3 regions of the Martinezella sp. CNPSo 3795 genome follow, and region 2 is predicted to be linked to each of the others. Evidence: riboswitches for the same ligand, from Rfam matches in the RefSeq annotation. Region 2 holds a riboswitch; each other region holds the start of a gene.

Region 1 (3,274 bases), 190 kb from region 2:
GCATGGCCAAAGCAAGCGCCTGACGCGCCATGTCTTCGCGGCTTTTCGCCTCCACGTCATGCAACAGCGCAGCAGCTTCGGGCAGGTTCGGTGTAACGACGGTAGCCAGCGGCAGCAGCCGCGTGGTCAGCACGTCAACGGCATCGGCAGCCAGTAGGGCGGCGCCACCCTTGGCGATCATGACCGGGTCGAGGACGACGGGTACATCGCGATGTCGCGCCAGAATGTCCGCGACGGCACTGGCGATGGCGGCATTAGCGATCATGCCGATCTTGACGGCATCCACATGGACGTCGGCAAAGATCGCATTGATCTGGTCTGCCACGAAATGTGGAGGCACCGGATGGACGCCGGTGACGCCTTGCGTGTTTTGCGCGGTCAAGGCAGTCAGCGCTGCCATTCCATAAACGCCGCGGGCGGAGAAAGCCTTCAGGTCGGCTTGAATGCCAGCGCCGCCGGAGGGATCGGAGCCAGCGATGGATAAGACATTGCGGATCATTGGCGAGCCTCCTTGATGGCGTTCGCGATGACAGTTGTCGCGGCTTGCGGGTCCGGTTGGTCGCATATGGCCGAGACGACCGCGAGACCATCGGCTCCGGCCGAGTAAACGCTTGCGGCATGCTCTGCCTTGAGGCCGCCGATCGCGACTGATGGAACGGGGCATAGCCTGACGATGCGGGCAAGCCCGTCGAAGCCGATCGGCTGCTTGTGATCGGGCTTGGTGGGCGTGGCAAAGACCGGGCCGATCCCGGCATAGTCGACGATGCCGGGATCTATGGAGGAAGCGAGAGCTTCCGTTTCCACCGAGAGGCCGAGGATCATGTCCGGCCCGATCAGGCGGCGTGCTTCGGCGGCATTCATATCCTCCTGTCCGATGTGGAGGCCATCGGCGCCAATGGCGATGGCAGCCTCGACATTGTCGTTGACGATCAGCCGGACATTTGTTCCCTGCAGGATTTGCTTGAGGGCGCGGCCCGTCTCGATCATGGTGGCTGTCGGTGCATGCTTGTCGCGCAGCTGTACGATGGTTGCGCCGCCGGCAATGGCTGCACGGGTGGTTTCAATCATGCCGAGGTTGGCACATAGCACCGGATCGAGGACGAGATAGAGCGAGAGATCGAAGTCTTTCATGCCGCCGATATCCTTGCATTGCGATCCAGCACTTCCGGGCTAAGGCCGGCGAGGGCGTCGAGGAAGCGCCAGGAAAAGGAGCCCGGCCCGTCTGCAGCCGCTCCGGCCTGTTCGCCGGCGACGGCAAAGACCGCGAGCGCCGCAACGGTTGCATCGAATGGATCATCCGGCATTGCCGCAGCAAAGGCACCGACGAGGCAGGTCAGCGAGCAGCCGAGGGCCGTCACCTGCGGCATGAATGACGAACCGCCGGCGATGCGCTTTGCCCTCCGCCCGTCGGTCACGAAATCCGTAACGCCGGTAACTGCAACGACGCAGCCATGCTTTCCCGCCAATTGCCGGGCGGAATCTTCCGCGTGTTCGACGGCGTCGCGGCTATCGACGCCCTGGCCGCGGCTCGTGCCGCCGGCAAGCGCGATGATCTCGGACGCGTTGCCGCGAATGATCGCCGGCTTTAGCTCGATCAATTGCGCGACCGCCTTGCGGCGGAACGTGGTCGCATAATGGGCGACAGGATCGAGGACCCAGGGCTTGCCCGCCTCGTTTGCCGACCGGGCAGCCTTCAGCATGCCCGCAAGCCAGCCGGACGAGAGCGTGCCGATATTGATCGTCAGCGCGCCGGAGATAGCGGCAAACTCGCCGGCCTCCTCTTCGGCATGTACCATTGCCGGCGATGCCCCGGCGGCAAGCATCACATTGGCCGCGATATTCATGGCGACGAAATTGGTGATGCATTGCACCAGCGGAGGGTTAGCCCGCATGGTGCGAAGCAAATTGCCTGCAGTTGTCTGGTCTTGCATATCGCCCCTTTCAGGCGGGCGAGACGCACAGGGACGACGTGCTGGTGCTTTACGAGGTCCCGAGCGACTCCCTCCGCCAGCATGATCTGGTTCAGGTTCGAAGGGTGCTTCTCAGCCCGCCGGATGGCGGACGCCCCTGTCTCTCATCTCTCTTCTTTTCGCAGACAAAGACGGCGCTGTCACCAGCAAATCACAAAAGCCATGCTGGCGAGTGAGATTGCCTGCTTTCTCGGCGACCCATGCAATGGATGCATAGGTGGAGTGATCCCTTAGCTCTGCAAAAACCTGTGGGCTTCGACTATATGTTTCTCATCGAAGCGACGGGAGCGCCAAGCACGGCCGCTCAGCTTCGAAAGCCCAAGGAAAGGGGATCATCATGAACGTAGCACGCTCTTTCAATAACTGGCGCAAGTATCGTCAGACGGTCGCCGAACTGGGCCGTATGTCCACGCGCGAACTGCATGATCTGGGTATCGATCGCGGCGAAATCCGCAACGTTGCCCGCGCAGCGATCGCTCGCTAACGGCCGCACCGGCTCCTAATAAAGCTGAATTATGTCAGCGCCTGTTCCCCTTGAGCAGGCGCTTTTGCTTTATGAATATCACCGTTCCTTTTCGCCGCGCTTGCTGAAGATTGCATCAATTTAGCTCTCTGCTTTTCGCATGGCGCATAACTGCCTTGCAAAGAAATGCCTATGAACTGAGCAAAAGACTGGTATGTTCCTCTTATCGAAGGGATGCATCTCCTCCCGCATCCCTTCGCTTCGCAGACGTCCTTATCCTCCTCCCAGGGACGGCTGCAGGAATAGCGGAACTCCTCCTCCCATCCGCTGTTCGGTTCTTGTAAAAAGCCTGCCGCTCCTCCTCCCGCGGCAGGCTTTTTCGTTTCATGGACCTCCAGAAGATTGGCAATGACCTAACTCGGTCGAGAAGCTGGCGCTCCAACCCAAGCGGCAAGAGCGCTTCCGCATTAAAGTGTGCGCATTCTCCTCTCGCAAAAATGAAGAGTCGCCCCTATGTGCGACCTATGTAGCGCGCTACATCGAAGACCAACCCCAACGTGATTCCCCGAAACAGGAGGATGCCCATGACCGGTTCTGCCGAATATACGCCGCCGAAAATCTGGACCTGGAACAAGGCCAATGGCGGCCAGTTCGCCAATATCAATCGCCCGATTGCCGGCCCGACTCACGAGAAAGAACTGCCGGTGGGACGTCATCCCCTTCAGCTCTATTCGCTTGGAACGCCGAATGGCGTGAAGGTCACCATTATGCTCGAAGAGCTGCTGGCACTTGGTCACAGCGGCGCGGAATATGATGCCTGGCTGATCAAGATCGGCGAGGG
Region 2 (3,274 bases):
TGTCCTGTATTGGATTTACAAACAGCCCGTATGTTTGTCAATTATATGAAGGGCGCTGGGGCGTTAGTCTTGGCCTCTGTTGCTTAAATGCAACTGGCGACCGCAGGCCATGGCGGCACCGGCAGAGATCGCAAAGATGTCCCTGTTCACGAGAACGCCTGCCAGTCAGGGCCGTCACCGCATTTAAGGCCACCGCGATGTCGGCGGTCGATGACGACCATGGCTGCCCAATCTGGTTATGATATGGCCATCGGGAATTCCACGGCACAATGACCGGTCGGTTTGAGCAAAGATCAGCAATGAAATTCAATAATTCGCTACACACAGAAATATTGAATTTTCCTAGATTCCGGCGACTCGCGCCATCGGAGAGGGAAAATCGCGAATGAATGAGAACCGGCTGATCTTCATAGCGACCCCCTGCTTCGGCGGCCTCGTTACCAAGGACTACATGCAGTCCATTTTCTCACTGATGCAGACGGGAGCGCAGGCGGGCATACAGCTGACGCTGGCTCTGCTCGGCAATGACGCCCTGATTACCCGCAGCCGAAACACGCTTGTCTCGTCCTTCCTGAACGATACGACGGCGACCCATATGCTCTTCATCGACGCCGACATCAGCTTCGAGCCCGATCAGGTCATGAGGCTTCTGGAAGCCGATAAGGATGTGGTCGCCGCCATGTATCCGATCAAGGATTATGATTGGCAGACGGCGGCCCGTATCAATTCAGCAGACGGCGAAACACTTGCGGCAGCCGCACTTCACTATGTCGGCACGCCACTTGTCGGCCAGGTTGCAGAGCGTGATGGCGATTTCGTCAGCGCCATCTATGCAGGTACGGGCATGCTTTTGATCAAGCGCAACGTTATAGAAAGAATGATCGCGGCCTATCCGGAGCTGCGCTACAACGCAATCCACGCCTATCCCAGCACCAAACGCTCGCCCAGCACCCAATACGCCCTGTTTGAATGCATGGTCGAGGAGGGAACGGGGATCTATCTCAGCGAGGACTTCGCCTTCTGTCACCGCTGGCGCGCCCTCGGCGGCAAGATCTGGCTCGATACCGCGAGTAAGCTGTCCCATACCGGCCCCCATCGCTTCGTCGGCAATACCACACCACGTTACTAAGGCGCGACAAGTCCGCACGATGATCTGCGCGATAAAGTTGCAATTCGACGGGCGCGGCAATGGTCAATCTCCCGGAAAATGCGACCGCCGCTGCGGGGTTGACAGAGGACAAGAGTAAGGCATAGCCTTTTGACATTCACCAGGGGGGTCCCGGCAAGGGGCTGAGATACTGCTGAACAATACGGCTATGCCGGTTGTGGGCGCAGTGACCCGTTGAACCTGATCCAGTTCATACTGGCGTAGGGACGGTGCAAGCGCTCGAGGCTTCGGATTCCCGCCTGGATTCCATGCCGGCGTCTTTTCATCATTCCGGCTGATTGACTGGGTCTCCAACTGCAACTTGGAGCCTCACACCATGAACATTGCCGCAAAAAACCTCACTCCGACCGTCACCACCGGCCCGCTGCCGGCCTCTCGAAAAATCCATATCACCGGGGATATCCATGCCGATATCCGTGTGCCGATGCGCGAAATCAGCGTCCATCCGACATCGGGCGAGCCGCCAGTTATCGTCTACGATTCGTCCGGCCCCTATACTGTCGAAGGTGCAGATATCCGCATCGAAGAGGGCCTGCCGCAGCTGCGCCGCGATTGGGTTCTCGCCCGTGGCGATGTCGAGGCTTATGAAGGCCGCCATGTGCGTCCCGAAGACAACGGCTTCGTCACCGGCGAACGGCTGACACCGGAATTTCCGGCCAAGCGCCAGCCACTGCGCGCCAAGGATGGCAAGGCCGTCACTCAGCTCGCCTATGCGCGTGCCGGCATCATCACCCCGGAAATGGAATTTATCGCCATCCGCGAAAATCTCGGCCGTAAGGCGAAGGCAGAAGCCTTGATCCGCGATGGCGAGAGCTTCGGCGCGCATATTCCCGATCACGTCACGCCTGAATTCGTTCGCCAGGAAGTTGCGAGCGGCCGAGCGATCATTCCGGCCAACATCAATCATCCCGAAAGCGAGCCGATGATCATCGGCCGGAATTTCCTGGTGAAGATCAACGCCAATATCGGCAATTCCGCACTCACCTCCTCCATGGCGGAGGAAGTCGAGAAGATGGTCTGGGCAGCACGCTGGGGTGCCGATACCGTCATGGATCTTTCGACCGGCCGCAACATTCACAATATCCGCGAATGGATCATCCGCAATTCGCCGCTGCCGATCGGCACGGTGCCGCTCTATCAGGCTCTGGAAAAAGTCGGCGGCATCGCGGAGGAACTGACCTGGGAGATCTATCGCGACACGCTGATCGAGCAGGCCGAACAGGGCGTCGACTATTTCACCATCCATGCCGGCGTGCGGCTGCACTACATCCCGCTCACCGTCAACCGCGTCACCGGCATTGTCTCGCGCGGCGGCTCGATCATGGCCAAGTGGTGTCTCCATCACCACAAGGAGAGCTTCCTCTACGAGCATTTCGAGGAAATCTGCGACATCTGCCGCGCCTATGACGTCTCCTTCTCGCTCGGCGACGGCTTGCGGCCCGGTTCGATCGCCGATGCCAACGATGCCGCGCAGTTTGCCGAGCTCGAAACGCTCGGCGAACTGACGAAGATCGCCTGGGCCAAAGATTGCCAGGTGATGATCGAAGGCCCCGGCCATGTGCCGATGCACAAGATCAAGGAGAACATGGATAAGCAGCTCGCCGTCTGCGGCGAGGCACCCTTCTACACGCTCGGACCGCTGACGACGGATATCGCACCGGGATACGATCACATCACCTCGGGCATCGGCGCTGCGATGATCGGCTGGTTTGGCACGGCGATGCTGTGCTACGTCACGCCGAAGGAGCATCTCGGCCTGCCCGACCGCAACGACGTCAAGACCGGCGTCATCACCTACAAGATCGCCGCGCATGCGGCCGACCTCGCCAAGGGTCATCCGGCCGCTCAGGTCCGCGACGACGCATTGTCGCGTGCGAGATTCGAGTTCCGCTGGGAGGACCAGTTCAACCTGTCGCTCGATCCGGATACCGCCCGCAGCTTCCACGACGAAACCTTGCCGAAGGAGGCTCACAAGGTCGCGCATTTCTGCTCGATGTGCGGCCCGAAATTCTGCTCGATGCGGATTTCGCACGACATTCGCGCGGAGGCACAGAAGGAAGGGCTGGAAGCGATGGCGGCGAAATATCGGGAGGGCGGCGATCTCTA
Region 3 (3,274 bases), on a different contig from region 2:
ACCGGGCGTCCCGCGCATTCGATCGACCGCGCAACGTTTCGGCCAAGTTCGGATTTCCTGCCCCATGGACATGCAGACAAGCTTCACGCCGCTCGTGGCGGATCATAAGCGGCGGCTTATTCTTTTCCTGTTTCTGATGACCGCCATGTTCATGGCAACTCTGGATAACCAGATCGTCTCGACGGCACTGCCGACGATCGTCGGCGAATTCGGGCATCTGGAGCGCTTCGGCTGGATCGGATCAGCCTATCTTCTTTCGCTCTCCGCCGTCATGCCCGTCTACGGCAAGCTCGGCGATCTCTTCGGCCGCAAATATGTGATGATGACGGCGATCGCGATCTTCACGATCGGCTCCGCCGTCTGCGGCCTGGCCGTCTCGATGGATACGCTGATCGCCGCCCGCGTCCTTCAAGGCTTCGGCGGCGGCGGCATCATGGTCTCGATCTTCGCTGTCAACGCCGATCTTTTCGAGCCGCGGGAACGCGCTCGCTACCAGAGTTACTCGAGCCTGGTGCTCATGGCTTCCGGCGCCATCGGCCCGGTTCTCGGCGGCACGATGAGCGATCTCTTCGGCTGGCGTTCGATCTTCCTCGTCAACGTCCCGATCGGCTTTATCGTGCTGGCCGGCCTTGCTACCATGCTTCCCTATCGCAAACCGGCCCGACGCCCGAAGATCGACTATGCCGGCGCAATCGTTCTTGCGCTGACGACGACGAGCATCGTGCTTGCCGCCGACGGCAGCGAACTCTTCGGATCTCTGCTGTCGCCGCAGTGCCTCGGTATCATCGCCTTCGGCGTGATCTGCGCTATCGCCTGGGTCTTCATCGAGCGTCGCGCACCGGAGCCCATCGCGCCGATGACGTTGTTCCGTAACCCGACATTCGGCCTTCTGCTGATCATTTCGATCACAAGCGGCGCCGTGGCCATCGGCATGGTCAACTATTTTGCGCTCTTCCTGCAGACGACGACGGGCCTTTCGCCATCGATGGCCGGGCTGCTGTTCATTCTCCTGACCGGCGGCATCGTCTGCGGCTCACTATCGGCCGGCCGGCTAATTGCCGCGAGAGGGCGCTACAAGCCCTTCGCCGTCGCGAGTGCTGCCTGCAGCGCCATCGCGTTCGGCTCACTTGCCTTCCTGCCTGCCGGTACGCCCATCGTCATCATCGGCGGCCTGATGCTGCTGCACGGCATCGGCATCGGCCTTGCGCAGCAGGTGCCCGTCATCGGCGTGCAGAATGCAGCGGCTTCCCGTGACGTCGGCGCGGCAACGGGTGCCGTCACGCTCTCGCGCATGGGCGGCGCCTCCATCGCCATCTCCATCTACGGCGCCATCATCGCCGCCAAACTCGGCAATGTTGGTATCTCCATATCAGGCGTATCCGATATCGAGCAGCTGACGCCGAAGATGATGGCGGCTTTGCCGGAAGCAACCCGCGAGGCGGTCGCCAATGCCTATGCGAGCGCCTTCAGCCCGCTGTTCGTGACCGCCGCCGGCATCTGCCTTCTCGGCCTTTTGACCGCGCTGATGCTGAAGAACGTGCAGCTTCCGGGGGCGACGAAGAAATTCGAAAGCCCGGCGGTCGCGGAGGCTGCCGAGTAAATCCTCCATGCTGCAATCGGCAAGGGCATCATTTCCCTTGTCATCCCTTCGTCACAAGGCTAAATCTGCCGACGCTCTAACGGGGTGCCTTATGTCCTTCGGACATTTCGGCTGAGAGGCTTTCACCGGCCAACCCGCGGAACCTGATCCGGCTAACACCGGCGGAGGGATTAGACGCGTGACGAAATCATAGCGCCCTTTTCCCCTTCAAGACGAAACCAAAAAGGAGGCGCTGTCATGCAACACCGTTCGCTATTGTCATTCTTCGCAGGCCTGGCCTTTGCCGCCGGAACGTCGTTTTTTGCTGCCCAGACGGCCGAAGCAGCCGACAAGACGCTGACCATCTACACCTATGAAAGCTTCACCGCCGACTGGGGGCCGGGCGCCAAGGTCAAGGCCGCTTTCGAGAAGACCTGCGGCTGCACGGTCAATTATGTCGCCGTCACCGATGGCGTGGCGCTTCTCTCCCGCCTGAAGCTGGAAGGGACGGGCACCAAGGCCGATGTCGTTCTCGGCCTCGATACCAATCTCATCGATGAAGCGAAGGATACCGGCCTCTTCGATGCCAGCGGCGTCGACACCTCGGCCCTCAAGGTTCCCGGCGGTTTCAAGGACGATGTTTTCGTGCCCTACGACTACGGCCATTTCGCCGTGATCTATGACAGCCAGACGGTCAAGAATCCCCCCAAGAGCATGAAGGATCTCGTCGAAGGCGATCCCAATCAGAAGATCGTCATCGAGGACCCGCGCACCTCGACGCCGGGTCTCGGTCTGCTGCTCTGGGTCAAGTCGATCTACGGCGACAAGGCCGCCGATGCCTGGACAAAGCTCAAGGGCCGCATCCTGACTGTCACCCCCGGCTGGTCGGAAGCCTATGACCTCTTCACAAAGGGCGAAGCGCCGATGGTGCTCTCCTATACGACGTCGCCTGCCTATCATATGATAGAGGACAAGACCGACCGCTATCAGGCAGCCGACTTCTCGGAAGGGCATTACATCCAGATCGAGGTCGCCGGCCTCATCAAGTCCTCGCCGAACAAGGAGCTTGCGCGCGACTTCCTCAAATTCATGATCTCCACGGGCTTCCAGGACATCATCCCGACAAGCAATTGGATGATGCCGGTTTCAGCCACTTCGGAGCCGCTGCCGGACGCCTTCGACAAGCTCGTGGTGCCCTCGAAGACCTTCCTGATGAGCCCCGCCGATGTCGACAAGAACCGCAAGGCCTGGATCGACGAATGGCTGGCCGCCACCAGCGGCAACTGATGCCTTGACGACACTCACGGCACCAGAGCGAAGACGCGCCATTTCCGGCGGGGCAGTCAGCCTCGCCGGCATCGTGCTCTTCGTCGGGATCGCCGTGCTCGTTCTGCTCGCCGCCGGCATCGACTCCGGCGGTACCAATCCCCTGGCAGATCCCTACTTGCTGCGCGTCCTGCGCTTCACTCTGCTGCAGGCGGTACTCTCGACGCTGCTTTCCGTTGTGCTCGCCATTCCGGTCGCGCGCGCATTGGCGCGCCAGCCGCGCTTTCCCGGCCGCCTTTGGCTCATCCGGTTGATGGCCGTGCCGATGGGCCTGCCCGTACTGATCGGCGCGCTCGGCCTGCTCGGCATATGGGGCCGGCAAGGTCTGCTCAATCAGGCCCTCGCAACTCTCGGCCTGTCGCATCCTAT

What was found. A riboswitch is a leader RNA that binds a small molecule or an ion and turns the genes downstream of it on or off. The one in region 2 is predicted to bind thiamine pyrophosphate.
Region 1: another riboswitch for thiamine pyrophosphate. It lies ahead of thiM (hydroxyethylthiazole kinase); the one in region 2 lies ahead of thiC (phosphomethylpyrimidine synthase ThiC).
Region 3: another riboswitch for thiamine pyrophosphate. It lies ahead of thiB (thiamine ABC transporter substrate binding subunit); the one in region 2 lies ahead of thiC (phosphomethylpyrimidine synthase ThiC).

Annotation. Positions count from the first base shown of each region.
Region 1 is NZ_JBXSOQ010000001.1:978,822-982,095, forward strand. It holds gene thiD (bifunctional hydroxymethylpyrimidine kinase/phosphomethylpyrimidine kinase) at 1-499, opposite strand, end outside; gene thiE (thiamine phosphate synthase) at 496-1,131, opposite strand; gene thiM (hydroxyethylthiazole kinase) at 1,128-1,931, opposite strand; TPP riboswitch at 1,983-2,079, opposite strand; gene AC13QY_RS04515 (DUF1127 domain-containing protein) at 2,308-2,454, shown strand; gene yghU (glutathione-dependent disulfide-bond oxidoreductase) at 3,018-3,274, shown strand, end outside.
Region 2 is NZ_JBXSOQ010000001.1:793,698-796,971, reverse strand. It holds gene AC13QY_RS03700 (hypothetical protein) at 386-1,129, shown strand; TPP riboswitch at 1,261-1,393, shown strand; gene thiC (phosphomethylpyrimidine synthase ThiC) at 1,485-3,274, shown strand, end outside.
Region 3 is NZ_JBXSOQ010000007.1:176,400-179,673, forward strand. It holds gene AC13QY_RS20340 (MDR family MFS transporter) at 65-1,600, shown strand; TPP riboswitch at 1,671-1,787, shown strand; gene thiB (thiamine ABC transporter substrate binding subunit) at 1,838-2,866, shown strand; gene thiP (thiamine/thiamine pyrophosphate ABC transporter permease ThiP) at 2,805-3,274, shown strand, end outside.